3 regions of the Dechloromonas aromatica RCB genome follow, and region 1 is predicted to be linked to each of the others. Evidence: predicted binding sites of a transcription regulator. Region 1 holds the regulator's gene; each other region holds the start of a gene.

The links. The regulator sigma-54, encoded in region 1, starts transcription at its own class of promoters, with help from an activator protein. The targets are predictions, from matches to a motif close to TGGCACGCTTNCTGCTNA.
Region 2: the regulator sigma-54 is predicted to act here: its motif matches at 3,142-3,159, upstream of nifH (nitrogenase iron protein).
Region 3: the regulator sigma-54 is predicted to act here: its motif matches at 1,950-1,967, upstream of DARO_RS15475 (circularly permuted type 2 ATP-grasp protein).

Annotation. Positions count from the first base shown of each region.
Region 1 is NC_007298.1:4,443,854-4,453,582, reverse strand. Features, by position in the region: gene DARO_RS21160 (high affinity choline transporter 1) at 1-662, opposite strand, end outside; gene DARO_RS21155 (pseudouridine synthase) at 734-1,390, opposite strand; gene DARO_RS21150 (hypothetical protein) at 1,393-1,536, opposite strand; gene recA (recombinase RecA) at 1,766-2,797, shown strand; gene recX (recombination regulator RecX) at 2,931-3,347, shown strand; gene lptB (LPS export ABC transporter ATP-binding protein) at 3,344-4,078, shown strand; gene DARO_RS21130 (RNA polymerase factor sigma-54) at 4,106-5,575, shown strand; gene hpf (ribosome hibernation-promoting factor, HPF/YfiA family) at 5,591-5,917, shown strand; gene ptsN (PTS IIA-like nitrogen regulatory protein PtsN) at 5,969-6,415, shown strand; gene hprK (HPr(Ser) kinase/phosphatase) at 6,425-7,360, shown strand; gene DARO_RS21110 (hypothetical protein) at 7,409-7,663, shown strand; gene DARO_RS21105 (adenylate/guanylate cyclase domain-containing protein) at 7,713-8,612, opposite strand; gene ttcA (tRNA 2-thiocytidine(32) synthetase TtcA) at 8,690-9,553, opposite strand; gene DARO_RS21095 (response regulator) at 9,658-9,729, opposite strand, start outside.
Region 2 is NC_007298.1:1,539,023-1,548,751, reverse strand. Features, by position in the region: gene DARO_RS07355 (hypothetical protein) at 1-497, opposite strand, end outside; gene DARO_RS07350 (SIR2 family protein) at 534-1,370, opposite strand; gene DARO_RS07345 (DUF2242 domain-containing protein) at 1,563-2,099, shown strand; gene DARO_RS07340 (NAD(+)--dinitrogen-reductase ADP-D-ribosyltransferase) at 2,120-2,965, opposite strand; gene nifH (nitrogenase iron protein) at 3,223-4,113, shown strand; gene nifD (nitrogenase molybdenum-iron protein alpha chain) at 4,204-5,676, shown strand; gene nifK (nitrogenase molybdenum-iron protein subunit beta) at 5,745-7,313, shown strand; gene nifT (putative nitrogen fixation protein NifT) at 7,363-7,590, shown strand; gene DARO_RS07315 (4Fe-4S binding protein) at 7,667-7,858, shown strand; gene DARO_RS07310 (dinitrogenase iron-molybdenum cofactor biosynthesis protein) at 7,936-8,667, shown strand; gene DARO_RS07305 (DUF6129 family protein) at 8,664-8,927, shown strand; gene DARO_RS07300 (4Fe4S-binding leucine-rich repeat protein) at 8,917-9,675, shown strand; gene DARO_RS07295 (hypothetical protein) at 9,692-9,729, shown strand, end outside.
Region 3 is NC_007298.1:3,265,901-3,275,629, forward strand. Features, by position in the region: gene DARO_RS15470 (alpha-E domain-containing protein) at 1-496, opposite strand, end outside; gene DARO_RS15475 (circularly permuted type 2 ATP-grasp protein) at 500-1,912, opposite strand; gene DARO_RS15480 (acetyl-CoA C-acyltransferase family protein) at 2,114-3,295, opposite strand; gene DARO_RS15485 (CobD/CbiB family protein) at 3,322-4,245, opposite strand; gene DARO_RS15490 (CoA pyrophosphatase) at 4,310-4,906, opposite strand; gene DARO_RS15495 (hypothetical protein) at 4,903-5,160, opposite strand; gene DARO_RS15500 (TIGR02281 family clan AA aspartic protease) at 5,171-5,830, opposite strand; gene DARO_RS15505 (type 1 glutamine amidotransferase) at 5,829-6,542, shown strand; gene DARO_RS15510 (YajQ family cyclic di-GMP-binding protein) at 6,608-7,102, opposite strand; gene ppnP (pyrimidine/purine nucleoside phosphorylase) at 7,108-7,419, opposite strand; gene DARO_RS15520 (DUF2788 domain-containing protein) at 7,420-7,644, opposite strand; gene DARO_RS15525 (argininosuccinate synthase) at 7,648-9,054, opposite strand; gene argF (ornithine carbamoyltransferase) at 9,087-9,729, opposite strand, start outside.

The sequences.
Region 1 (9,729 bases):
GGCGGCGGGAAAAAGTCGAGCTTGCCGGCGCTCGAGGCATGCTGGATCACCGTTTCGATGCCGCCGGCCGGGCCGGAAATGATCCAGGCAATGAACAGCATGCCACCCATGATGACGCCCATCTGAACGAAATCGAGGATGGCGACCGAGAGCATGCCGCCGAAGGTGGTGTAGGTGAGGACGATGGCGGCGCCGAGGATCATGCCGGCTGTCTGGCTGATGCCGTCATTGGTGACGACATTGAAGACGAGCCCGAGGGCCTTGATCTGGGCCGATACCCAGCCGAGATAGCTGGCCACGATGCACAGCGTGGTCAGCACTTCGACCGTCCGGTTGTAGCGCATCCGGAAATAGTCGCCGAGCGTCAGGATGTTGAGCTTGTAGAGCTTGCGCGAGAAAAAGACGCCAGCAATGATCAGGCACATCGAGGAACCGAACGGATCGGCGACGACGCCGCGCAGGCCATCCTTGACGAAGGTGGCGGACACGCCGAACACCGCTTCAGCACCAAACCAGGTGGCAAACACGGTCGCCGTAACGACCGGCAGCGGCAGATGGCGGCCAGCGACTGCGAAATCCTTGGCGCTATGGACGCGGGTCGCGGCGAACAGCCCGATACCGATGGAAATGAGCAGGTAGAGAACGACGAACCAGATCAGCATGATCGTGCGATCAATGATGGTAAGAGGTTGAAAACGCGAGGATTATAAGGTTATTGTGTGTTTTCGCAGCGTCAAAACGGCGCGTCACTGTGAAATTGCACGGGGCTGCCGGTTGCCGGGTGGACAAAGGCCAGATCCATGGCGTGCAACAACAGACGCCCGGCCTTGCCATGGGCCTCGCCGCCATAGAGGTCGTCGCCCAGGATTGGGTGGCCGAGCGAGGCCATATGAACACGCAATTGGTGCGAGCGGCCAGTGATCGGTTCCAATTCAAGGCGTGTCGTATTGGCGACCGTGTCGTGGCCGTTGACGCGAAAGCGCGTCAACGAGGGTTTGCCGATCGTGAAGTCCACCATTTGCCGGGGGCGGTTCGGCCAGTCGCAGATCAGGGGCAGATCAATCTCGCCGACCTCCTCGGCCAGCAGTCCATCGACGACAGCGATATAGCGCTTGCTGACCTGCCTGTCCTGAAACAGACGTGACAGCTGCCGGTGTATTTCCTTGCCGCGGGCCAGGACCAGCAGGCCGGAGGTGGACATATCCAGTCGATGGACGCTGAGCGCATCCGGGTATTCGTTCTGGACGCGTGTCACCAGGCAATCGTCCATGCCAGCACCCCGACCGGGCACGGACAGAAGCTCGGCCGGCTTGTCGGCAACAATCAGCCACTCATCGGCAAAAATGACCGGCGAAATACCGGCCGGTGGCGGCAAATAAGCGATCGCCACGCTCAGAGCCGAACGCGGCAGCGGGCGTCCTTGAAAGGCGTCGGCTCCCAGGTCCAGCCGCTACCAAGCGAGGTCTGGTTGCAGACCCTCGTGCCGTCCAGCTGGCTGACCCACCAATACCAGGGGGCCGGTTCAGCAATTGCCACGGCAGACGCAAAAAACAGGGCAAAAATGGATAAGCATCTGATCAGCATGAAGAATTTTCTTGCCAAGAAAAGGTGGAACAATGTACTGTATTTATACACAGTAATTCTGAATTCGGTTCGGCGAGAAATATACCGCGTTCGTCGCCCGGCGAAACAAAACGATTCCTGCAATTTCTATTCCATCTTCGGCCCCTGTGCCATAATCCGCTCAAATTTTCGAGGTAACACCATGGACGACAACAAGGCAAAAGCGCTCGCCGCAGCACTGCAACAGATCGAAAAGCAATTCGGCAAAGGCTCCATCATGAAGATGGGCGATGCCGAAATCGACGAAGGCATTCAGGTCGTGTCGACCGGTTCGCTCGGTCTGGACATTGCGCTGGGCGTTGGCGGTCTGCCACGCGGCCGTGTCGTTGAAATCTATGGTCCGGAATCCTCCGGCAAGACCACGCTCTGTCTGCAGGTCGTGGCCGAAATGCAGAAGCTCGGTGGCGTTGCCGCCTTCATCGACGCCGAACACGCGCTCGATCCGCAATATGCCCAGAAGCTCGGCGTCAATGTCGGCGACCTGCTGATCTCGCAGCCGGATACCGGCGAACAGGCCCTCGAAATTGCTGACATGCTGGTCCGCTCCGGCTCAGTCGACATCATCGTCGTCGACTCGGTCGCCGCCCTTACCCCGCGCGCCGAAATCGAAGGCGAAATGGGCGACCAGATGGTCGGCCTGCATGCCCGCCTGATGTCGCAGGCCCTGCGCAAGCTGACTGCCAATATCAAGAAGACCAACACGCTGGTCATCTTCATCAACCAGATCCGGATGAAGATCGGCGTCATGTTCGGTTCGCCGGAAACCACCACTGGTGGCAATGCGCTCAAGTTCTACGCCTCCGTCCGCCTCGACATCCGCCGTATCGGCGCGATCAAGAAGGGTGACGAAGTCATCGGCAGCGAAACCAAGGTCAAGGTCGTCAAGAACAAGGTCGCCCCACCCTTCCGCGAAGCCATTTTCGACATCCTCTACGGCGAGGGTATTTCCCGCCAGGGCGAAATCGTCGAAATGGGTGTTGCCCACAAACTGGTCGACAAGTCCGGTGCCTGGTATGCCTACAAGGGCGAAAAGATCGGCCAGGGCAAGGACAATGCCCGTGAATTCCTGAAAGCCAATCCGGAAATCGCCCAGGAAATCGAAGCCGGCATTCGTGAGGCTGCCAGCACCAACGTGATCAAGCCGGTCAAGGCGGCCAAGGCAGCGGATGCCTGACCAGGCGTCGAGCGGAAGTCCCGTCGTTAATGACGGGCTTCGCGAGACAGAGCCCGACTCTGGCGCTGTCGAGCGCCGCTCAAAGTCAGGGCGAGGAAGCGCCGGGCTGCAGTCCGGCGCGACGCAGTTGCGCGTGCGCGCCCTGCAACTCCTGACCCGGCGTGATTACTGCCGGGCCGAGTTGAAGGCCAAGCTCGCGGCGCACGCCGAGTTCGAGGAGGAACTCGACGGCGTACTCGACACCCTGCAGGCCGAACGCCTGCTTTCCGATCACCGCTACGCCACCCAGCGTGTCGTGGCGCGAGCCGGTCGCTACGGAAATGCCCGCCTGAAGCAGGAGCTTCGGCAAAAAGGCGTCGGTGATGATGACATCGCCACCGCCTTGCCGGAAGCCGGCGACGAGACGGATCGCTGCCGGGCTATTTGGGCAAAGAAATTCGGCCATCTGCCGGAATCTGCCGAAGAGCGTGCCAAACAGATGCGTTTCCTGCAATATCGCGGTTTTTCCGGTGATGCCATTCGCCGGGTGATGCGCGGAGTCGATCAATGAATAGCCCAGTCGCCAAACTTTCGGCCAACAACCTGAAAAAACGCTACAAGACGCGGACGGTCGTCGAAGATGTTTCCTTCGAGGTCAAATCCGGCGAGGTTGTCGGCCTTCTCGGCCCGAATGGCGCCGGCAAGACCACCTGTTTCTACATGATCGTCGGTTTGGTGGCGGCCGATGGTGGCGAGGTCTACATCGACGACAACCGACTGACCCATCTGCCGATGCACAGTCGGGCCCGTCTCGGTTTGTCCTACCTGCCGCAGGAAGCCTCTGTTTTCCGCAAGCTGAACGTCGAGGAAAACATCCGCGCCGTTCTCGAATTGCTCAAGCTGCCTGAGGCTGAATTAAATGACCGGCTGGAAGGGCTGCTCAACGAACTGCACGTTGGACATGTCCGCCACGTCAATGCCTCTGCATTATCCGGCGGTGAGCGTCGGCGGGTTGAAATTGCCCGCGCCCTGGCCACCAATCCGCGTTTTATCCTGCTCGATGAGCCTTTTGCCGGGGTTGACCCGATTGCCGTGCTCGAAATCCAGAAGATCATTCGCTTCTTGAAAGAGCGTGGCATTGGTGTCCTGATCACCGACCACAATGTCCGCGAAACCCTTGGTATCTGCGACCACGCCTACATTATCAACGCCGGAAATGTATTGGCCGCTGGACGGCCGGCCGAAATCGTGGAGAATGAAAGCGTACGGAAGGTTTATCTCGGCGAGCATTTCAGGCTCTAACCGACAGACCCCACCCGACACTATCCGATGAAGCCCGCTCTCCAGCTAAAACTATCCCAGCATCTGGCGCTGACTCCTCAGCTCCAGCAGTCGATCAAGCTACTTCAGTTGTCGACGGTGGAAATGCAACAGGAAATCGAGCGTTATCTGCTCGAAAATCCCATGCTGGAACGCGAAGACGAGCATGGCGGGGATAATTTCTCAGCCGCCCAGCAGTTCGACGCGCCCCAAAGCAACGAAGGTGAGCGCGAGCAAAAGGTTGAGCGGGAAGAACGGGATGCCCGCGAGGAACGCGAGCAGGATGTGCCATCGGCTCCGTCGGAGGTGGACGATGACCGCTGGGCCTCCGATGCCGGGACCTTTACCGGCGCCGGTCGCGATGAAGACGACGATAGCGATTCCCGCGACATCCATGCGGCCAACGTCAGCCTGCGTGACCATCTGGGCTGGCAACTGGGCATGACCCAGCTATCGGAGCGCGACCGCAGTCTGGTGCGTTTCCTGATCGAAGCACTCGATGATGATGGCTATCTCTCGGCGCCGCTGGTCGAGTTGTGGGAAACCCTGCCGCCGGAATACGAAATTGAAATCGAAGAGCTGGAAATTGCGCTGCGCCATATCCAGAATTTCGACCCGATCGGCATTGGTGCCCGCAGTCTTCAGGAATGCCTGCAGCTTCAGCTCAAGGTTTTGCCGGTATGTGCCGAACGTACACTGGCCCTGGCTATTGTCGACAAGCATCTCGAACTGCTCGCCGCCCGTGATTTCGCCAAGATTCGTCGTCTGACAGGTTGCGATGACGAGGCTTTGAAGGCGGCGCACAGCCTGATCACCAGCCTCAACCCACGGCCAGCTGCCGGGTATGCCCAGATTGAAGCGCGCTACATCACGCCGGATGTGATCGTGAAGAAGCTAAAGGGCAAGTGGACCGCCTACATCAATCCGGATGCCTACCCTCGGTTGCGCATCAACCGTCTGTATGCCGAAATTCTCGCCAAGCAGCGGCGGGGCAACGGCAATCTATCTACGCAGTTGCAGGAGGCGCGCTGGCTGATCAAGAATGTCCAGCAGCGCTTCGAAACCATACACCGTGTCACGCAGACCATTGTCGATCGCCAGCGCCAGTTCTTCGAACACGGCGAAGTGGCCATGCGGCCGCTGGTGCTGCGTGAAATCGCCGATATTCTCGGCCTGCACGAGTCGACTGTATCGCGGGTGACCAGCCAGAAATACATGGCGACACCGCGCGGTATCTTCGAACTGAAATACTTCTTTGGCAGCCATGTCTCCACCGATAGCGGTGGTGCTTGTTCTGCTACGGCCATCCGCGCCCTGATCAAGCAATTGATTGCGGCTGAGGATGGCAAGAAGCCCTTGTCGGATAGCCAATTATCCGAAATACTAGGCCAGCAGGGAATCGTAGTTGCCCGACGGACGGTTGCCAAATACCGCGAGTCGCTCAACATCCCCCCGGTCAATTTACGCAAGACCCTGTAGAGAGAGGAGAAAAAAGTGAATCTGCAGATTAGTGGTCACCACATCGAAGTTACCCCCGCCCTGCGCGAATACGTCGAAAACAAGCTGGATCCCGTGGTCCGTCATTTCGACAAGGTAACCGGCGTTAGCGTCGTTTTGTCCGTCGAAAAGCTGAAGCAGAAAGCGGAAGTGACTGTGCACGTGCCAGGCAAGGACATGCATGCCGAAGAGTCCGGCGACGACCTGTACGCTGCCATTGATGCGCTGTTCGACAAGCTGGACCGCCAAGTTCAGAAATACAAGCAAAAGGTTCAGGATCACCATCGCGGTGACAAGCCGGGACTGATTGACGCTGCTGAATAAGCGCCGACAGGCCGCAGCCATGGCTGCGGCCTTGCTTTATTACCCTTCCCTATGAACCCTCTTATCAATCTTCTGACCGCTGACCAGGTATTGCTCGATCTTGAAGCGAGCAGCAAAAAACGGGTTTTCGAACAGGCGGGAATTCTCTTCGAAACTCGACTCGGACTGGCGCGCTCAACAATCTTTGACAGCCTCTTCGCCCGCGAAAAACTGGGCTCTACCGGACTGGGTCAGGGGGTCGCGATTCCCCATGGCCGGATTAAAGGTCTCAAGCAGGCAGCCGGTGCATTTATGCGCCTGGCGACACCTGTTCCCTTCGATTCGCCGGATGGTCGTCCGGTCGATCTTCTTTTCGTCCTGCTCGTTCCCGAGCAGGCTACCGAGCAGCATCTGCAGATTCTTTCCGAACTTGCCCAGCGTTTTTCCGATCGGGCATTCCGCGAAAAGCTGCAACTTGCCCCTGATTCTGCGGCCGTCCTTGCACTGTTTCAGTCCTGAGAAACGTCTGTGCGTCACGTTAACCTTGTACAGCTCTATGAGGACAACCGCGACAAACTGCTATTGAACTGGCACATTGGCCACCAGGCTGATCGCCGGATTGAAATCAAGGGGTCGAACAACTACGGCGCAGATCTGGTCGGCCACATCAACATCATTCATCCGGAACGTCTGCAGGTCCTGGGCCTGGCCGAATACGAATGGGCGATGCGCATTGGTGAGCGGCGTTTTGCCCAGATGCTTTCTGATCTGCTCGGTGCGCAGCCTCCAGCACTGATTGTCGCCGATGGTCTGACGCCGCCGCCGCTGGTTGAAGAAACCTGCATGCAGTTTTCGACGCCGCTGATCTTTTCACCGAAGCCCTGCTCGGCGGTGATTGATCTGCTCCGCATCTATCTATCGGCCCGTTTGGCCGATACCGTCAGCCTCCATGGTGTATTCATGGATGTTCTGGGCATGGGGGTTTTGATCACCGGCGATTCCGGTGTGGGCAAGTCCGAGCTCGCGCTTGAGTTGATCTCACGGGGCCATGGCCTGGTCGCCGACGATGTGGTCGAGATGGCCCGGATCGCACCAACCACCATAGAGGGGCGTTGCCCGGGAATGTTGCGCGATTTTCTCGAAGTGCGCGGCCTCGGCTTGCTCAACATTCGAACCATTTTCGGTGAAACCGCCTCACGCCGGAAAATGAAGCTCAAATTGATCGTACATTTGCAGAAAACCGTTGCTGCGGCAGATGCGCCGAGGTTGCCGCTGGATGCGCAAACGCAGGAAGTGCTTGGCGTACCGGTTCGCAAAGTGGTTATCCCGGTGGCGGCCGGGCGCAATCTGGCCGTCTTGTTGGAGGCCGCGGTTCGTAACACGATCCTGCAATTACGCGGCATTGATAGCCTTCAGGATTTCATGGATCGCCAGCAGCGCACGATGCTTGACGATGATGCATGAATGGCCGATAGTACGTTGGCCTTTTCCATTCGACCAAGGGGACATTCAATGAAGAAACTGATCGCTCTGCTGCTCGTTACATTCTCAGCCACTGCGGTTTACGCCGCTGACGATTGCGCTGCCCGTGCCGCCGAAAAGAAGCTGGCCGGAGCTGCCAAGAACAGCTTCATGAAGAAGTGTACGGCCGACGCGGCGCCGGCTGAAAATTCTGCCTGTGCTGCAACCGCCAAGGAAAAGAAGCTGGCTGGCGCTGCCAAGAACAGCTTCATGAAGAAGTGCACGGCTGACGCTGCCGCCAAGTGATTTACTAGGAATTCGTTATATCGGCCATCTGCGGATGGCCGGTTTTCGTTTACAGGTGCTCGAATTCCGCCGTGTCGGCCACCGGGTCGTTACCGGAGTTACCGAAGCTGATGCGGCCCTTGCCGTCGAGCTGTAGCTCATGGCGGCGCACCATCACTTCCTGGCGGCCAGTCAGTGAGACGAAGGTGCCATTGGTGCTCGAATCCACCAGATAAAATCCATCACCACGCCGTTCGATGCGGGCATGCTGGCGCGAAGCTTTGCGATCATCAACGATCAGTTTGCAGTTGAGGTCGCGGCCAATGGTCAGCACCGGTGTTTTATCATCGACCAAGAAGGCCTTGCCGTGGTGGCGGACGCACAGGCGTTCGACCGGAAGCTGGCTGCTTTGTCCAAAAGTGGAGTGCGGGTAGGATCCTCCGCCCTGATAGCTGGGCCAGTGAATCTGGAATAATGGAAGTGCAATTGCATTTTCAGTGACGGTACCCAGATCCGGCATGGCATCGGCGGTGATGACGCCTGGCTGCGGGATCTCCTCGACCAGAACTGAACTGCACAAAATCTGGTCACGCCGGGCAATGCCCGCAATTCGTGCCGCCGTAGCGACTGCTGGGCCACTCAGCTTGTCGCCACTTTCAGTGACCATGCCGCAGTGCAGGCCAATACGAATGGTTAGCTTGAGCCCGGAAACCGGCGGCAGGTCGGCAATCCGCTGCTGCATGTCGATGGCGGCTTGGCAAGCTTCTTCGCCCGACTCGAAGGCGGCCAGCAACTCGTCACCGACAATCTGGATTGTTCGTCCCTTATAACCATCGATGGAACGCTTCATGCGCTTCAGGCAACGCTCAACCGCGTGCATCGCCTCCTTGTCCCCGAGCCGCTCGAATAGAGCTGTGCTGCCGGAGACATCGGCAAACATGACGATCAATTTGCGTTGGGTGGAGCTCATGGGCTGCCGGCAACCTGAGGTTGGGATTTAATATTGTATCGGACTTGCATTATATGACGACTCGCTTGTAAAGCCCATTATGCAGTCTGGCTTATCGGGATCATGCCGCTGATCGGCATCTCCGGCGCGTCAAAGGCGATATCGCCCTCGTCGACCGGAGTGTCCAGCGTCAAACCCCGGAAATCGAACAGGTCGGCATCAGCGAGATGCGATGGGACGACATTTTGCATGGCGGTGAAAACGGATTCCGTGCGACCGGGGTAACGTTTATCCCATTCCTGCATCATCTCCCGGATTTTCTGGCGCTGCAGGTTGTCCTGCGAGCCGCAAAGGTTGCACGGAATGATCGGGAATTCCATGCCGCGGGCGAATTTGGCAATATCCGCTTCCGCACAATAGGCGAGCGGACGGATCACGACATGCGACTTGTCATCGGTCACCAGCTTCGGCGGCATGGCCTTGAGTTTCCCGCCAAAGAGCAGGTTCAGGAAAAGTGTATGCACCATGTCGTCGCGATGGTGTCCCAGCGCGATCTTGTTGGCGCCGAGCTCCTTGGCCGTCCGGTAGATGATGCCGCGTCGCAGTCTTGAGCAGAGCGAGCAGGTCGTCTTGCCTTCGGGAATCTTTTCCTTGACGACGGAATAGGTGTCGGCCTCGACGATGCGGTATTCGATACCGATCGATTCGAAATAGCGCGGCAAGATATCGGCCGGAAAACCGGGCTGCTTCTGGTCGAGGTTCATCGCGATCAACCGGAATTTGACCGGAGCACGCTGCTGGAGGGCCATCAGCATGGCGAGCAGCGTGTAGGAATCCTTGCCGCCGGAGACACAGACAAGAACGGTATCGCCATCTTCGATCATGTTGTAGTCGATGATCGCTTTGCCGGTCCGGCCTTCGAGATATTTGCGCAGCTTTTGCAGGGTGTTCGAGGGTGTCATGATGCCAAGAGGAGTGCTTTCGATGTGGACACAATCCGGCCACTCGGAAAAATAGCGAGTTTACCTCGTGTGCTTGGCAAGTTAGTGGATTTTCAGCCCGTTGATTATGGGGCGGAAGTGTAGGCAAGCAGCAGTGCTTGCAACTCCTTGACCTTGATTGGTTTTGCCAGATAGTC
Region 2 (9,729 bases), 1.6 Mb from region 1:
CTCATGGTGGCCGACTTGAACTTGTAGGATTTGAGGGCGTTATAGACCGTGGCTACCTTGTCGGCGGCGCTCAGTCCCTTGAAATCGCCCTTGTCCAGCGCGACCAGATCGGCCAGTTCGTTCCAGACCATGCCCTGAACCAACGGAATGAAGGCGACCGTCGCACCATTGGCGATGGTCGAGAAGGCATTGGGAATATTGACCGTGAAGAAAACGGCAATCGTCCCGGCGTTGAATTCGGCGCCGAACTTCTCAAGCACGAACGGAAACTGCTGCAGTTCGTCCAGCGAGCCGGAAATCAGCTTCAGCCCCGCTGCATCACCGAGCAGGACAGCCTGCTTGAGCACTTCTGTCGGCGGCTTGCGGCGACCATTGGCATCGGCCACTTCACCTTCCTGCAGGATTAGTTCGCCCCGATAGGCGACGAGCCCGCCGTCGCTGGCGGCTTCCTTGAAATTGGCATTGAAGAAAAGGGATTCGTAACGATCAAGCGACATGTTGCTTCCTTGGTGGATTGAATTAATTTGGCGGCATCAGGCGGCAACTGCGGCGCCGATCAGATCGAAGACGTCGGCTTCAATCAGTTCGAGCTTCTGTTTCTTGCAGAAGCGGCGTTCCTTGTCGGTCGGGTTCTGGATCAGCACCCAGCCGGCCGGCTCGGCGGCGGCGTAGATAATGTCGGACATCACCATGCGCTCGGTATCGCGGTTCAGGCGCAGGCCCATCAGCAGGTATTGCTTGCCCTTGCGCAGTTCCTTGACCACCGGCGGGATCGAGAAGCCGCCCATCAGCTCGGTAATGAAATCGACGTAATCCGCATCGGAGGCGATGTAGTTGGCTTCCGGCTTCGGGGTACCCATCGGTTTGTAGAGAATGGGCAGGGCCGGGTTGATCACCTCGGTCTTCTGGTAGGCAACGCCATCCCAGAAATACAGCTTGTAGCGAAAATCGGTACCCCCCAGACGGGCTATGCCGACGATCAGGTTGTGCGGCAGGTCGGCGTAGGAGTCCTGCAACTGCGTGTCGCGGTTGATATCGATGACGTAGTGCGGCGCAATCGCCTTGATCCAGTCGTGTACGGCACCGCGCGTCCAGGCCGTTTCGCCATAAGTACGGTTGAGGAACTTGGTGACCGCGCTGCGGCCGCGTTTCAGCTCGACATTCATCGCGGCGCGCGGAAATTCGTACATCAGCTTGGCCGCCATCGGCTTGCCATCATTCATCGCGTAGATCAGCGAATCGCTGTCGGCCGGAATCGGCGCACCAGTCGCCGCATTTTTCACATCAGCCAGCACGCCGGGGCCAAGATAGGGAACGATGCTGCCGTCCTTGAGGCCGGCCAGCAGTTTTTCGCGCAGTTCTGGGGTCATTTTGTTTGCTCGGTAAGAGGGGTAAGCCTTTTGAGCAAATTCCACGCCCGACAGCAATGCACGCAGTGGCGCGGGTCTTCAGGCGTCCCAATTTGGGATTGTCATCTTTGCAACAAAGACCTGCCACCGGGAAATACATTTGGTCGATTGCGCTGATGCAGCTGACGAGCAAACTACTTAAAATACGCAGCAATGAAAGTCGCCTTTATCTCCCTCTCTCGCTTCTGCCGCACGATGGCGCTTGCCGCATTGGCGGGCTTGCTGCTGAGCAGTTGCGGCACAACCAAAGGCCCTCGCTCCTATCAGTCGGAAACCTTCCCAAGCGAAACGCCATTCCAGTATTACAGCAGCCGGGAACCTGATAACGCCTGTGAAATTGCCAAGCGCGCCCTGCTCAGCCAGGGCTATCAGATCGATGATGCGAAGCCCCGCAGCATTCGTGGCGAGAAATATTTCAGACCCAAGCCCGATGAAGCCAACACGCTGACCATTACGCTGGTTTGCCTTCCCAGCAGCCTGGGCACGGTGATTTACGCCAATGCCCTTGAAACCCAGTATGAAATGAAGTCGAAAGGGACCAATGCGGGCGTCAGCGTTTCTGCGCTCGGCTCTGTGTCGCTGCCCTGGGCCGTCGACAAGGACACGCTCGTCAAGGTTGGCGAGGAAACCATTACGGCGGCCGACTTTTACAAACGCTTATTCGACCTGATCAAGTCGCTGGACGCCTGACGCAGGCAGCCGCTACGGTTTCACAAGGTCGACAAGCTCACCTCGGCCACCCCGCCGATGACCAGAAATTCATCCTCGCCCTGCAAGACGCCCGGTAACAGGCCGCAATGGAAGAAAATCTTGGTCAGCGGAATGTCGACCGCGAGAATGTAGTCGCCAAACTCGCAGGCGCGGTCGCGACTGCAGGTAAAAGAATTGAGATTATTGAGCAGCACCACGTGTTGCCCCTTGCCCCGGCTTTCCAGCACTTCGTGATCGGCCAGGCGGTTGACGCCGCGATAGAGCGTGACATGGCGAGCACCATGATGACGCCGGGCCAGTTCGAACTGACAGAAGGTGTAAACCAGATCCAGCTGGGCCTCGATGGCATTGGTGCCATACAAGCCCTGCGCCCGCATTTCCTGATAGCGCCGGTAGGCGCTGCCTGATGGATCGCGCAGCGGCTGGCCATGGTAGCGCGGCGTCAGGCCGAAGCGCGATTCGACCCAGCCCTTGAGCACAGCGCCCTCGCGGCTGTCGGCATCGAAACTCCAGCCGCGGATCATCTTGATGTAATTGGCCTTGGCCCGACCTTTCTTGTCGCCGCTGAAGCCCATGTCCTCGGGGCGCTCCAGCCGGAAATGCACTGTCAGGTAGTCGCGAAAGACGTCAGCCCGCGCTTCCGGCGCTGCCGCTTCCAGGCGCTGAAACAGGTTGCGGTGCAGTTCGGCGACGCCGTCGAGCAACAGTTCTGCCGGGTAGCGCTGGAAGGTCAGGCTACCGAGCACAACGGCCGGCAGGTTGCAGCGATTGATCGGCAGTCGGGCCTCGCGCGGCAGTGTCGCTTGGAGAGTTGCGCCGGCCAGAAGGCCGCCGCTGCCTCGCAAAGAGTCAGAGTGGAGACTGTCGTCTCCTGAGTGCGGTTTTGTCTCGCCTGGGCTCGACGCATTGTCGTCACCCCTACAAATCGTAGGGACATTGTCGGATGTATTCGCTCCGACCGCCACCGGCTCATTTTCTATTTTCATTGAATAATCAATCAATTACGGCCTGCCAGTCGACCTGGCACGCTACATGCAGAAGGAGAGACGCGACTCTCAAAGATTCCTTCGCAAATCGACTGACAGACTAAGGAGATTACACCATGGCAAAACTCCGTCAATGCGCCATCTACGGCAAAGGCGGTATCGGCAAGTCCACCACCACCCAGAATCTGGTGGCGGCACTCGCTGAATCCGGCAAGAAAGTTATGATCGTTGGCTGCGACCCGAAAGCCGACTCAACCCGCCTGATCCTGCATAGCAAGGCTCAGACCACCGTGATGCACCTGGCTGCTGAAGCCGGCTCGGTGGAAGACCTCGAACTGGAAGACGTGCTCTCCGTCGGCTTCGGCGGCATCAAATGCGTTGAATCCGGTGGCCCGGAACCCGGTGTTGGTTGTGCCGGTCGCGGCGTCATCACCGCCATCAACTTCCTCGAAGAAGAAGGCGCTTATGACGAAGACCTCGACTTCGTGTTCTACGACGTGCTGGGTGACGTGGTCTGCGGTGGCTTCGCCATGCCGATCCGTGAAAACAAGGCGCAGGAAATCTACATCGTCTGTTCCGGCGAAATGATGGCCATGTACGCCGCCAACAACATTGCCAAGGGCATCGTGAAGTATGCGAACTCCGGCGGTGTCCGTCTGGCCGGCCTGATCTGCAACAGCCGCAACACTGACCGCGAAGACGAATTGATCATGGCCCTGGCTGGTCGCCTCGGCACCACGATGATCCACTTCGTGCCGCGTGACAACGCTGTTCAGCACGCTGAAATCCGCCGCATGACCATGGTCGAATACGATCCGAAGCACAAGCAGGCTGACGAATATCGCCAGCTCGCCAACAAGATCGTCAATAACACCAACTTCGTCATCCCGACCCCGATCGAGATGGAAGAGCTGGAAGAACTGCTGATGGAATTCGGCATCATGGAAGCGGAAGACGAGTCCATCGTCGGCCAGACCGCTGCCGAACTGGCTGCTGCTGCCGCCTAAGCTGTGCAAGACACGGCGGGGTGCTCAAGCGCCCCGCCACTTTCAACCAGTACGTCGGCCACAGATTGGTGGCGGCGTCAGGAGGAAAACATGACGACTCTGTCTCGCGAAGAAACCGAAGCCCTCATTGCCGAGGTGCTTGAGGTTTATCCGGAAAAAGCCCAGAAGGACCGTGCCAAGCATCTGGCGGTCAATGACCAATCTGTTGAACAATCCAAGAAGTGCATCACTTCCAACCGCAAGTCCCTGCCGGGCGTCATGACCATTCGTGGTTGTGCCTACGCTGGCTCCAAGGGCGTGGTCTGGGGTCCGATCAAGGACATGATCCACATCTCGCACGGCCCTGTCGGCTGCGGTCAGTATTCCCGCGCCGGTCGCCGTAACTACTACGTCGGCACCACCGGCGTCGATACCTTCGGCACGATGAACTTCACCTCCGATTTCCAGGAGAAGGACATTGTGTTCGGCGGCGACAAGAAGCTCGCCAAGCTGATCGACGAAGTCGAACTGCTCTTCCCGCTGCACAAGGGAATCTCGGTCCAGTCCGAGTGCCCGATCGGTCTGATCGGCGACGACATCGAGTCCGTCTCCAAGAAGGCTGCCGCCGTCATCGACAAGCCGGTCGTCCCGGTGCGTTGCGAAGGCTTCCGCGGTGTTTCCCAGTCCCTCGGCCACCACATCGCCAACGACGCGATCCGTGACTGGGTGCTCGACAAGCGCGACGGCGCCGCCTTCGAATCGACTCCGTACGACGTCGCCATCATCGGTGACTACAACATCGGTGGCGACGCCTGGGCCACCCGCATCCTGCTCGAAGAGATGGGCCTGCGTGTTGTGGCTCAGTGGTCCGGCGACGGCACCATTGCCGAAATGATGAACACGCCGAAGGTCAAGCTGAACCTGCTGCACTGCTACCGTTCGATGAACTACATCTCGCGTCACATGGAAGAGAAGTACGGCATTCCTTACCTGGAATACAACTTCTTCGGCCCGACCAAGATCATCGAATCCCTGCGAAAGATCGCCGCCTTCTTCGACGATTCCGTCAAGGAAAAGACCGAAGCCGTGATCGCCCGCTACAAGCCGATGATGGACGAGATCATCGCCAAGTACAAACCGCGTCTCGAGGGCAAGAAGGTCATGCTCTACGTCGGCGGCCTGCGTCCGCGTCACGTTATCGGCGCCTACGAAGATCTCGGCATGGAAGTCATCGGCACCGGCTACGAATTCGGCCACAACGACGACTACGACCGCACGATCAAAGAGATGGGCGATGCCACCCTGCTCTACGACGACGTCACCGGTTTCGAGCTGGAAGAATTCGTCAAGCGCCTGAAGCCCGACATGGTCGGCTCCGGCATCAAGGAAAAGTACATCTTCCAGAAGATGGGCATTCCGCTGCGCCAGATGCACTCCTGGGATTACTCGGGCCCGTACCACGGTTACGACGGTTTCGCGATCTTCGCCCGTGACATGGACATCGCCCTGTCCAACCCGACCTTCAAGAACCTTGTTCCGCCATGGAAGAAGGTTGCTGCTGAAGAAGTCAAGAAGGCCGCCTGACCTAGCTCAGTAAATCCTTAACCTTGAGCCCGCAGCCGCGAATGAGCGGGGCGGGCAAGGAGATAGCAATGCAAACCGCAGACAACATCAAGCCCTGTTACCCGCTGTTCCGCGACGACGACTACAAGAAGAACCTCGCTGAAAAACGCGAACTCTTCGAAGAAGGCCACGGCCCGGAAAAGGTCTGGGAAACCTTCGTCTGGACGACGACCAAGGAATATCAGGAACTCAACTTCAAGCGCGAAGCCCTGACCGTCGATCCGGCCAAGGCCTGCCAGCCGCTCGGCGCCGTCCTCTGCGCCTCCGGCTTCCACAAGACCCTGCCCTACGTGCATGGCTCGCAAGGTTGTGTCGCCTATTTCCGCACCTACTTCAACCGTCACTTCAAGGAACCGTGCTCCTGCGTGTCCGACTCGATGACGGAAGACGCCGCCGTGTTCGGCGGGCAGAAGAACATGCACGACGGTCTGGCCAACGCCAAGGCCATCTACAAGCCGGACATGATCGCTGTCTCGACCACCTGCATGGCCGAAGTCATCGGTGACGACCTGAATGCCTTCATCAACAACTCCAAGAAGGACGGCCACATCCCCCAGGATTACCCGGTCCCCTTCGCCCACACCCCGTCCTTCGTCGGTTCGCACACTACCGGCTGGGACAACATGCTCGAAGGCATCATCCGTTCCTTCACGCTGAACTTCATGGACGGCAAGAAGGTCGGTTCGAATGGCAAGATCAACATCGTGCCGGGCTTCGAGACCTACCTCGGCAACTACCGTGTCATCAAGCGCATGCTCGGTGAAATGGATGTCGATTTCACCTACCTGTCCGATCCTTCCGAAGTCTTCGACACCCCGGCCGACGGCGAATTCCGCATGTACTCCGGCGGCACGACGATGGACGAGGTCAAGGATGCGCCGAACGCCTACACCACCATCCTGCTGCAGCCCACCCAGCTGGAAAAGACGAAGAAATTCGTCGAAGCCACCTGGAACCAGGACATCCCCAAGCTCAACATCCCGATGGGCGTGGAATGGACCGACGAGTTCCTGATGAAGGTCTCCGAGATCACCGGCAAGCCGATCCCGGCCTCGCTGGAACTGGAACGCGGCCGCTGCATGGACCTCGTCTCCGACAGCCACGCCTGGCTGCACGGCAAGAAGTTTGCCGTGTATGGTGACCCGGACTTCGTGATGGGCGTCGTCAAGATCCTGCTCGAAGTCGGTGCCGAGCCGACCCACATCCTGGCCCACAACGGCAACAAGCGTTGGGCCAAGACCATGGACAAGCTCCTCGCCTCCAGCCCGTTCGGTGTCAATGGCAAGGTGTATGCCGGCAACGACCTGTGGCACATGCGCAGCCTGTGCTTCACGGACAAGCCGGATTTCCTGATCGGCAACTCCTACGGCAAGTACATCCAGCGCGACACCCGCCACCTGGGTGAAGAGTTCGAAGTACCGCTGATCCGCCTCGGCTTCCCGATCTTCGACCGCCATCACATGCACCGCGCGACCACCATGGGCTACGAAGGGATGATGTCCGTAGTGACCCAGCTGACCAACGCTGTCCTTGAGCAACTCGACAAGGAAACGATCGGCATGGGCACCACCGACTTCAACTTCGACCTGGTTCGCTAAACGGACCACCGGCGGAGCCCTGGCTCCGCCGGTCATGCAGGAGCGTTACATGGCCAACATCATGATCCAGCAAGGCGACAAGGGCGGGCTGGTGTTTTACCTCCCGAAGCGCGATCTGGAAGCGTCCATCGAGTCCATCGAATTCGACACCGCAGACAAATGGGGTGGCGAACTGAAACTGGACAACGGTGGCACTTACTACATCGACCCGATTGCCAAGCCGCCCCGCCTGCCCGTTTCCCTACGTGCCAAGCGCCTCGGCGCTGCCGAAGACTAGCCCGTTGAACCTGCCCGCCCAGCCAGCCGCCTGTCTGACAACAGTGGCCGGCAAAGCGGATTTAAAGGAGAGCATCATGGCAATGAAAATCGACCCCGACATGTGCACCGCCTGCGGCGACTGCAAGCCCGTCTGTCCGACCAAATCGATCAGTTCCGGCAAGATCTTCTTCAAGATCGACGCTGGCACCTGCACCGAATGCGACGGCCACAACGACTCACCGTTATGTGTCGATGTCTGCCCATCCGGCTGCATCAGCCCGGCCTGAGCAAAGTCTTGAGCCGAACGCCGGCGCAGCCAAATCTGCACCGGTGCTCCACTGAAGACTTTCCCCTGGAGCCCATCATGTCCGACACCCCCATCGCCTCCCGCGAAGCAGCGCTGCGCATCGCCCTCGCCGCCCGCGCCCTGAATGGTCTCGATGTCCGAGCCCTGGTCGGCGCGCTCGTCGAAAAGCTCGAATCCCCGCTCACCGAGGTCAAGCTCGGCACGCTGACCGTCGAAGACCTGCGCATCATCCTGGCCGGTGACTTCGCCGAGCAAGGCTGCCACGTCGGCGTCGAAGGCGAAGCGCTCAAGGAAGCCGTCCGCCTGCTCTGGGGTCAGGGCGTGGAGAACAACGATTTTCCGGCGGTCGACAGCTATACCGAGGGCGAAATGCCCGGCTCGCTGCGTGTCGCATTCGCCGCCAACCGTGGCGAAACCCTCGATGGCCATTTCGGTTCCTGCGAGCGCTTTCTCGTCTATCAGGTCAGCCCGGAACAGATCAAGCTGATCGCCATACGTACTACCGTCGAAGCCGACACCGCCGAAGACAAGAACGCCGCCCGCTCGGCGCTGATCAACGACTGCCAGATCGTCTATGTGCAGTCGATCGGCGGCCCGGCCGCGGCCAAGGTAGTGCGGGCCGGCGTTCATCCGGTCAAGAAACCGGAAGGCGGCAAGGCCCGTGAAGTACTGGTCGAACTGCAAGGCCGCCTGGCCAGTCCGCCGCCGTGGCTGGCCCAGATCATGGGCGTACCGGCCGCCTCGCTGGCCCGTTTTGAAGAGGAACTGGAAAGCGAGGAATCGGCATGATCTCCCCGACCCAACTCTTTCGCGTCGGCGAAGCCACCATGCTTGATGCCCGCGCTGCCTCGCTACGCCAGCGCTTCCCCGAGCTGCATTTCACCGAATGCAGCGAGGACGACGTTTCTCCCCGTTACCAGCCGGCGCTCAGCGTCGAAGGCTACGACCTTTTCCTGATCAGCGGCACCAGCGGCCATTGCCTGGCCTTGACCAATGACGCGACCAACGCCACCGGCATTCTTATCGCCGCCAAGGTCGATGACGAGTGAAAAAACGCTTGCCGACGCCGGCATTGGCCGGCTGGGATTGTGTTCCGGTTGCAGCTATTTTCCGGACTACCTGAACAGCCGCCGCTGCAAGCCGGGCGATGCCTGCATCCGCGCCCACAGCGGTCGTCAGATCGACCGTTTCCTGCGGGCCAACCCTGAGCTGGCCGCCAATTACCTGGGCGACATCTTCTGGGAACGCCGGGCCATTGCGACCCGCTACGCCCCGGTCGACCTTATTTTTGCGCTGAAATCCGATACCGACGAGGTCGTCCGCCGCGTCGTGGCCATGCGCCTGCCGGTCGATCAACTGATCTCGATGATCCACGACCCGGATCGCGAAGTGCGCCTCTCGGTGGCCGCTCGCCTGCCTGAAGCGCAGCTGATCCAGCTGATCAACGACCCCGACTACCTGATCCGCGCCACGATCGCCCGCCGCCTGCCACACGGCCAGCTCGCCAAGTTGATCAAGGATAGCGAGCGCGAAGTCCGCAAGGTCGTCGCCTCCCGCCTGCCCCCCTTTGCCCTGCACATGCTGGCCAAGGACCCGGAGCCGGAAGTCCGCGCCATTGTCGCCGAGCGCGCCCTGCCGGGCCTCGCCATCGCACTGCTCCAGGACGAAGAATGGTGGGTCCGCCTGGCTGCCGTCGGCAACGCCCCGCTCGACTCCCTGCCGCCGCTGACCAACGACCCGGAAACGGAAGTCCGCGATGCCGCCTTGGCCCGTCTCGCCGAACGAAATACTGCCTGATAACGAGGAAAGCACGATGAAAGAAACCCTGGCCTGGACGGAATACTGCAAATC
Region 3 (9,729 bases), 1.2 Mb from region 1:
TCCCGATACGGATAAAATTGTAGGCTTCGTCCTGCAACAGCGTTCCCAGGGTGGTACCCCGCGACAGCGATGAACGCACTTTGACCCACTCGAAATAATCGCTGATCCCCGCACTGAGTAGTTGCTCAAAACTGCGATCACGGGCTTCCAGCCACGTGTAGTTCAAGGTTTCCCACATTTCGGTGGTCAGCGTGCCGCGCACGGCATGGGCGTTCTCGCGAGCCAGCCGCAGGCAACTATGAATGGACGAATAATTATCCGGGTCGCTGACCATGAATTTCAGGACATTTTCACCATTAACCACTGAATATTTGGCGGCAAAAGCCTCTTCCAGGCTATTCAGGACGATGATCGCGTTCCAGTTCTGGTTGGCCGCTTCCTCGGATTGCGGAACCATCGACATTTGCCACGTCACGTCGAGCAGACGGGCCAGGTTTTCGGCCCGCTCGATATAGCGGGACATCCAGAACAGGTGATCGGCAGTACGACTCAGCATGGCTTAATCCTCCAGAACCCAGGTGTCTTTGGTACCGCCGCCCTGCGACGAATTCACGACCAGCGAGCCCTTGGTCAGCGCGACGCGAGTCAGGCCGCCAGGCACCATGTTCACGCACTCTCCAGACGACAGGACGAAGGGGCGCAGGTCAAGGTGGCGCGGCGCGATGCCCTCTTCGACGAAAGTCGGACAGTTGGACAGCGCCAGCGTCGGCTGGGCAATGTAGCCATCCGGCTTGTCGATCAGCAACTTGCGGAAATGTTCGATCTGCTCCTTGGTCGAAGCCGGGCCGACCAACATGCCGTAACCACCGGCGCCATGCACTTCCTTGACCACCAGTTCCGGCAGGTGATCAAGCACGTAGGCCAGATCATCCGGCTTGCGGCACATGTAGGTCGGTACATTATTCAGCTTCGGTTCCTCACCGAGGTAGAAGCGAATCATTTCCGGCACGTAGGGATAGATCGACTTGTCATCGGCGACACCAGTGCCAACCGCGTTCGCCAGCGTCACATTGCCGGCCTGATAGGCTCGGATGATGCCCGGCACGCCGAGCGATGAATCTTCGCGGAAGACTGTCGGGTCCATGAAGTCATCGTCGAGGCGGCGGTAGATCACATCAACCCGCTGCGGCCCCTGCGTCGTCCGCATATAGACCACTTCGTCCTTGACGAACAGGTCACGACCTTCGACCAACTCGACGCCCATCTGCTGGGCGAGGAAGGTGTGTTCGAAATAGGCGCTGTTGTAGGCACCCGGCGTCAGCACGACGACTGTCGGGTTCGATACACCCTGTGGCGCCACGGCGCGCAGTTTCTCCAGCAGCATGTCCGGGTAATGCTGAACCGGTGCCACCTTGTGCTTGGCAAACAGTTCGGGGAAAAGACGCATCATCATCTTGCGATCTTCAAGCATGTATGACACGCCGGACGGTACGCGCAGATTGTCTTCCAGCACGTAGAACTCGCCCTCACCGGCCCGCACAATATCAACGCCGGTGATGTGCGCGTAAATCCCGCCCGGCACATCAACACCTTTCATGACCGGACGATACTGCGCGTTGTTCAGCACCTGCTCGGCAGGAATGATGCCGGCCTTTAGAATCTCCTGATCGTGGTAGACGTCCCACAGGAACATGTTCAACGCCTTGACGCGCTGGCGCAGCCCGGACTGCAGCGCCTTCCACTCAGTCGATGGAATGACGCGGGGAATGATGTCGAAGGGAATCAGGCGCTCCTTGCCAGCCTCCTCGCCATAGACCGCAAAGGTAATACCGACCCGATGAAAGGCCAGATCGGCTTCGGCCCGCTTACGCTCAATGCGCTCGGGTGGAGTTGCCTTGAGCCAGTCTTCGTACCCCTTGTAGTGCGCACGGACACCGCCATTGGCGTCATACATCTCGTTATAGAAGTTCATTTTTCCACTCGTCGCTGAGGATGCTCTCGTACAGGTTTCAGCAGGTTCCATGCCACCTGCAAACAAGCCTTAAATCATGCGCCGAATAGCTCTTTTTAACTATTGACGCACCGCAAAGGTGCGACAGATTTTCAAGATGGTGCAAATAAAAAACCCGCCGGATCGCTCCGACGGGTTTCTGGTACAGCCAGCTCGAAATGCTTAGGCGCGTTCGAAGATGACCGCAATACCTTGGCCGCCACCGATACACATGGTGACCAGTGCGTACTTGCCGCCAATGCGTTCCAGTTCATACAGCGCCTTGGTGGCGATGAAGGCACCGGAACAGCCAACCGGGTGACCGAGGGCGATCGCGCCGCCGTTCGGGTTGGTCTTGGCCGGATCAAGGCCGAGCACCTTGGAAACCGACAGTGCCTGGGCAGCGAAGGCTTCGTTGGACTCGATGACATCCATTTGATCCAGGGTCAGGCCAGCCTTCTTCAGGGCAGCCTTGGTCGCCGGGATCGGGCCTTCGCCCATGACATCGTTCGGCACGCCGGCAACGGCATAGCCAGCGATACGGGCACGAGCCTTGTGACCAGCCTTGGCAGCCACATCAGCGGCAGCCAGCACGAAGAAAGCAGCGCCGTCGTTGATGCCGGAAGCGTTACCGGCGGTAACGGTACCGTCCTTCTTGAAGGCCGGCTTCATCTTGGCCAGGGATTCCATGGTCGTGCCACGCTTCAGGTGCTCGTCGGTGTCGAACACCACGTCGCCCTTGCGGGTCTGCTTGACGATCGGCACGATCTGCGACTTGAAGTAGCCGGCATCAATGGCGGCAGCAGCGCGACGCTGCGATTCGACAGCGAAGGCATCCTGGTCTTCACGGCTGAAGCCATGCTTGGCAGCGAGGTTTTCAGCAGTAATACCCATGTGACCAACGCCAAACGGATCGGTCAGCACGGCAACCATCGAGTCGATGGCCTTGGTGTCACCCATGCGAGCACCGTTGCGCAGTGCCGGCAGCAAGTAGGCAGCCTTGGACATGACTTCAACGCCGCCGCCGATACCGTAGTCGGCATCACCCAGCATCAGGTTCTGGGCGGTCGTCACGATACCTTGCAGACCGGAAGCGCACAGGCGGGAAACCTGCATGGCGACGGAATCCATCGACAAGCCGGCCTGGATGGAAGCAACGCGGGAAACATAGGCGTAGCGGGAATCGGTCGGCATCGTGGTGCCGACGGTTACGTAGTTGATTGCTTGGGGATCGACACCGGAACGGGCAATCGCTTCCTTCATGACGATACCAGCCAGCTCGGTAGATTCGAAATCGGCCAGGGCACCACCAAAAGCACCAATAGCGGAACGAACTGCGCTCAGAACGACGACATCTCTGCTCATGTAACTACCTCCACTTGGAAATTGATTCAGCCCACCAAACTGGCAAGCCCCAACAAAAACAGCAACAACATCCACAACACCGTGGCTCGCCAGACGAGTCCGACGGCGCTCTGCATAAAATCTACGTCGGCCGGGTCACCCAGACCCAACTCGGCACGATCGGATACTTCCACGCCATCCGCCACCGGCCGTCCCAACTGGACGCCGAGGGCACCAGCACCGGCCGCCAGCACAATACCCATGTCGCGGTCCGGCCACTGTGCCGGCTGGGTACGCCAGCAATAGGCAGCGTCCTCGAAATCGCCAACGATGGCGAAAGCCGAAGCGGTCGCTCGCAAAGGCAGCCAGTCGATCATACCGAAAACTTGTTTGGAAAAAATGAAAAAATCATTGCTCTGGCCGGCATTTTCGCTATTCCAGCGATCACGGACAATCAGTGAAAGGCGGTAGAGCAAGGCACCGCAAGGTCCGGGCAACAGGATAAACCACAGCAAGACGGCAAATACGTGGCGATGTGAAGCCCCCAGCGCCCCTTCGATGGAAAGCCGGGCAATATCTTCAGAGCCAAGGTTATAGGTTGAGCGCCCCTGCCATTCGCCAAGCAATTGCCGGGCTCGCTCCAAGTCACCCAGGCGCAAGGCCAACTGGATTTCGGTGTAGTGATGACTGAACTGCCGGAAGCCCATGGTCAGGTACAGCACGCCGATATTGAGCAGCAGGCCGAAGACCGGGTTCAGCGAGTAAAGCAAGCCGTAGGCAATCGCCACGACCAGCACAGGCAACAACACCGCCAAGCACCAGGCAAGTACGCCATGCCTGTAGGCACCGGCGTTGAAGCGGGATTCGATAAAATCCGCCCATGCGCCAAGCGGATCAGCAACAACACGCCGGTAATCAAGGGGTTGCAGCTGCTCGATGAGAAAAACTGCAATCAGCGAGAGAAGACTCATGGGGTACCGATGCTTGCCGTATTCGGCTTATTTTGGTGTCTTAAAGTGCCACGATACCACAAGCTCAAGCGCCGTGGAGAAGCCCGAGACGCTCGCTCAGCGAACGGATCATGCCAGCGGTGGCGCCCCAGATGAAATACTCGCCATAAGGCATGGCGAAGTAGTTGCGCAGCGCACCACGGTAATGCAACGAATGCTGCTGATGATTGGCCGGATCAAGCAGGAAAGAAAGCGGTACTTCGAAGATCTCGGCGACCTCAAAAGGATCGGGCTGCAGATCGAAAGGCGGCCTGACCAGTGCCACCACCGGCGTCACACGAAAACCGGTACCGGTTCGATATTCCGGGAGAAAGCCGACAATCTCGACCCGCTCGCGAGGCAAGCCGATTTCTTCCTCAGTCTCGCGCAAGGCGGTGTGTATTGGCGAGAGGTCCTCTTCTTCCACACGACCGCCGGGAAAACTGATCTGCCCAGCATGATCTCTCAGATGAGCTGTACGCTGGGTTAGCAGGACAGTGTGCCCAGCCTCACGCAGAACAATAGGAAAAAGTACAGCTGCTGGCGTCAGAGGCTGGTCGTCGACACCATCCTCCTGGACGAAATGACCAGCCAGCGGCTCGGGCAGCAAACTGGCCCGCAAGCGCTCCAAATCAATCGTCATGCCGCCGCAGAGTCTTCCTCGATTTCAGCGTGTACGGCAGCCAGCGCATCCTGCAGCGTTTCCTCCTGGAGATCGTTGATCGTCGTTGCCACCAGATCAGCTGACTCGATCGCACCGACTGGTAGGCGCTTGCTGTCGAGGCTGGCAATCAGGACCGCCGAAGCACCAGCCACACGTAGCAATGCCTGCCGCTCCCCCATGAGCATTTCCAGCTCTTCGCGCAATAGCGCTATTTCCTGATCTCTTTTTGGCACTTTCTCTCTCCTAAAATCTTTTTTTCAGTGTCATGGTACTGCCATCGCGCTGCATTTCCATCCGATTCAGGAAACTCATGCCAAGCAGGGCAATCGGCATCTCGTTCTGATGAATCAGCGCATCGACATTGTGCAGCGTGACACCTGCAATACGCACGGTATCGAGTTGAACCTTGCTCACCACCACCTGGCCATTGGCGGTGTTAGTCAATGCCTTCTGGCCGCGATTGAAATCCAGACCAATCCGGCGGGCATCCGTTGCTCCCAGTGAAATCATGCTCGCCCCGGTATCCACCAGAAAACGAACTGATGTTCCGTTGATATTACCTGTCGTAAAGAAGTGTCCCTGGACATCGGCGGTCATGATGATCTTGTCCGAACCATCACCATTACCAGCACCAATGGCATGTTGGCCAACGCGCAGGGGACGTTTCTTGCCGCCCACCTCAATCGTTGCCTGATCCCCCTGAATGGACACCACCTTTACGCCATCCACAGTCTGCCCAACCGGCACCGCCTGAGGCTCACCTCCATTGATCATCAACATCGCCTTGCTGCCCATGATGCCGGCCAACCCGACATCCTGCGCCATCACCGAAGCCGGAGGCAGGCACACCAGCAAAACAAGCAGCGTAGAATAACGCTTCGCGTTTCGGGACATCTTTACCATGCAACCAGTCGCCATCTTTCGTCACTCTCCCACTGAAGGTCCGGGCTATTTTGCCATATTCCTTGAGCAGCACGGGATTCCATGGCAATTGATTGCCATCGACGAAGGCGCCACGGTACCAAGCACAGCCGACGGTTTTTCTGGCCTGTGCTTCATGGGCGGCCCGATGAGTGTCAATGATCCGCTGCACTGGATCGAACCGGTCTGCGCGCTGATTCGAAACGCCGCCGCTCAAAACATTCCGGTCATCGGCCACTGCCTGGGTGGTCAATTGATGAGCAAGGCGCTCGGTGGCCAGATCACGAAAAATCCGGTCAAGGAAATCGGTTGGGGCAATGTGCTGGGTGAGGACAACACCATCGCCCGCCACTGGCTCGGCGACCATGCCGGCAAGCACGGCACGGTCTTCCAGTGGCACGGCGAAACCTTCAGCATCCCGGCAGAAGCAACCCGTTTGTTCGCCGGTAGCCACTGCGCCAACCAGATGTTTGTCCTGGGACCACATCTCGGCATGCAGTGTCATGTCGAGATGACACCAGAAATGATCGGCACTTGGTGCGAGCAATGGGCCGACGAGGCCATCGCGGTTGCCGACCAACCGAGCGCACAAACGCCCGAGGTCATGCAAGAGCAGATCGGCGAACGCCTGCCGCGCATGCGCCATCTGTCGAATCAACTTTATTCTGTATGGATCAACGGACTACAACGCTGAAAATCGGCCTCAGTAAAACAAAACGGGCAGCCTAACTGCCCGTTTTGTTTTACTACCCCCCAGACTCAGTCTCGGAAATTACCGTACTTGATCGGAAAATCGGTAATCGACTTGGTAATCAGCGCAATACAGCCCTGCAGATCATCGCGCTTGGCCCCCTGGACCCGCACGGTATCGCCCTGGATCGAAGCCTGGACCTTGAGCTTGCCGTCCTTAACCAACTTGACGATCTTCTTGGCCAGGTCGCTATCGATTCCATCCTTGATTTTCATCTCCTGCTTGACCTTGTTGCCGGAGACGCTGACCACCTTCTGGTGATCCAGGCGCTTGACGCTTTCCTTCTCCTTCTTTTCCATGGCCGGGAAAAGCAGATCCTTGATCTGATCGAGCTGGAAGTCGGAATCGCCCCACAGCGTGATGACCTTGTCCTTCTCGTTCAACTCGACCTTGGCACTAGTACCCTTGAAGTCGTAACGATTGTCGATCTGGCGCGAAGTAACGTCGATGGCGTTCTTCAGGCCAACCATATCCGCTTCAGAGGTGAAGTCAAAGCTCGGCATGGCAATTACCCGAAGTGGCAAACGTAGTGATAGGGCTCGTCACAGGCGATTTCGAAGCTGGAATTGCCCGGCACGTTGAAAGACTGACCATCGCCGTAGGTTTTCCACTCGCTCTCGCCCTTCAGCTTGACGCGGCAGGAACCGCCGACACCTTCCATGATTTCCGGTGCGCCGGTATTGAAGGTCAGGCTGGACGGCAGGATCACGCCAACCGTCTTCTTCGTGCCATCGGCCAGCACCACGGTGTGGCTGACACACTTGCCGTCAAAATAAACATTGGCCTTCTTGACCACGGAAACGTTGTCGTATTGCGACATTTAAATACCCCAGAGTTTCTGAATGACTGATTTGGCGATGAAGCCCACCATGCCGAAAGCCAGCACGAAAAAGAGCACGAAGGTACCCGTCTTGCCGGCTTTCGACTTCCAGGCGATCTCGCCGATGATGAAGAGCATGAAGATAATGAATGCGGCAACACCCCAGGTCGAAAAAAAATCCGCGATCTGTTCTTCATTGAAACCGAATACGGTGCCGCCTTCCATTACTTAGCCCTTCTTTTTGGCGATTGGCTTCTTGACCGGAGCCTTGACAGGCTTGGCGGTAGCTTTGGCGGCAACCGGTTTTTCAGCGGCCTTTGCTACAGCCTTCGTCACCGGCTTGGCAACCGCCTTGGGGACAGCTTTGGTGACAGGCTTGGCAGCAGCCTTCTTCGCAACCGGCTTGCCAGCCTTGCGGCCAGCCAGATTGGCCGCAATACGTAAACGCAGCGCATTCAGCTTGATAAAGCCGCCTGCATCGCGCTGGTCGTAAGCACCGGCGTCATCCTCAAAAGTGGCAATGGTCGAGTCGAACAGCGAATCCGTCTTCGAATCGCGACCGACGACGATGACGTTGCCCTTGTACAGCTTCAGGCGAACAACGCCGTTGACCGTCTGTTGCGTGTGATCGATCAGCACCTGCAGCGCCTTACGCTCCGGGCTCCACCAGTAGCCGTTGTACACCAGGCTGGCGTAGCGCGGCATCAGGTCATCCTTGAGGTGGGCAACTTCGCGGTCAAGGGTCACCGACTCGATGGCGCGGTGGGCGCGCAGCAGAATGGTGCCGCCCGGGGTTTCGTAACAGCCACGTGACTTCATGCCGACATAGCGGTTCTCAACCAGATCGAGACGGCCGATGCCGTGCTTGCCACCCAACTCGTTGAGCAGGGCCAGCACTTCATGAGCCTTCAGCTTCTTGCCATTGACCGCGACGACATCACCCTTGGCAAATTCCAGATCGAGGTACTCGGCCTTGTTCGGTGCCTTTTCCGGCGACACAGTCCACCGCCACATCGACTCTTCAGCCTCGGCCGCCGGGTCTTCCAGATGGCGACCTTCATAGGAGATGTGCAGCAGGTTGGCATCCATCGAGTACGGGGAGCCGCCCTTCTTGTGCTTCATGTCAATCTCGATGCCATGCTTCTCGGCATAGGCCATCAATTTTTCACGGGACATCAGGTCCCACTCGCGCCACGGGGCAATGACCTTGATGCCCGGCTTCAGCGCATAGGCACCGAGTTCGAAACGGACCTGATCGTTCCCTTTGCCGGTTGCGCCATGACAGATGGCATCGGCACCGGTTTCATTGACGATCTCGATCAGACGCTTGGCAATCAGCGGACGGGCGATGGAGGTACCGAGCAGGTATTCGCCTTCATAGACGGTGTTGGCACGGAACATCGGGAAGACGAAGTCGCGGACGAACTCCTCGCGCACGTCGTCGATATAAATGTTCTTCGGCTTGATGCCGGCCTTCAGTGCCTTGGCACGCGCCGGCTCCAGTTCCTCACCCTGACCGAGGTCGGCCGTGAAGGTAACGACTTCACACTTGTAAACATCCTGCAGCCACTTGAGGATGACCGAAGTATCCAGACCGCCCGAATAGGCCAGCACAACCTTCTTGATATCGCTCATTTCTGTTCCCTTGTTTCGATTAATCCGTCTGCTCAGCCTTGAATGCGGCCGAGCATTAAATATTCCATCAGCGCTTTCTGGACATGCAGCCGATTCTCGGCTTCGTCCCAGACCACCGATTGCGGCCCGTCGATCACCTCGGCCGTCACTTCCTCGCCGCGATGCGCCGGCAGACAGTGCATGAATACGGCCTGCGGATTAGCCACGCGCATCATGTCGCCATCAACGCACCAGTCGGCGAAGGCCTTGATCCGTTCTTCGTTTTCCGCTTCGAAGCCCATCGAGGTCCACACGTCGGTGGTCACCAGATCGGCCCCACGGCAGGCATCCATCGGATCGGCAAATACCTTGAAGCGGGCCGGATTGATCTTGCCAACCAGTTCTGGCTGAATCTCATAGGCAGGTGGTGTCGACACATGGACCTTGAAGTCCAGCACTTCAGCCGCCTGCAGCCAGGTGTTACACATATTGTTGGCGTCGCCGACCCAGGCCACCGTCTTGCCCTGAATGCAGCCACGATGTTCGATGTAGGTATAGATGTCAGCCAGAATCTGGCAAGGGTGGTATTCGTTGGTCAGCCCGTTGATCACCGGCACGCGCGAATTAGCGGCGAAACGCTCGATGATCTCCTGTTCGAAGGTACGGATCATCACGATGTCGCTCATCCGGGAGATC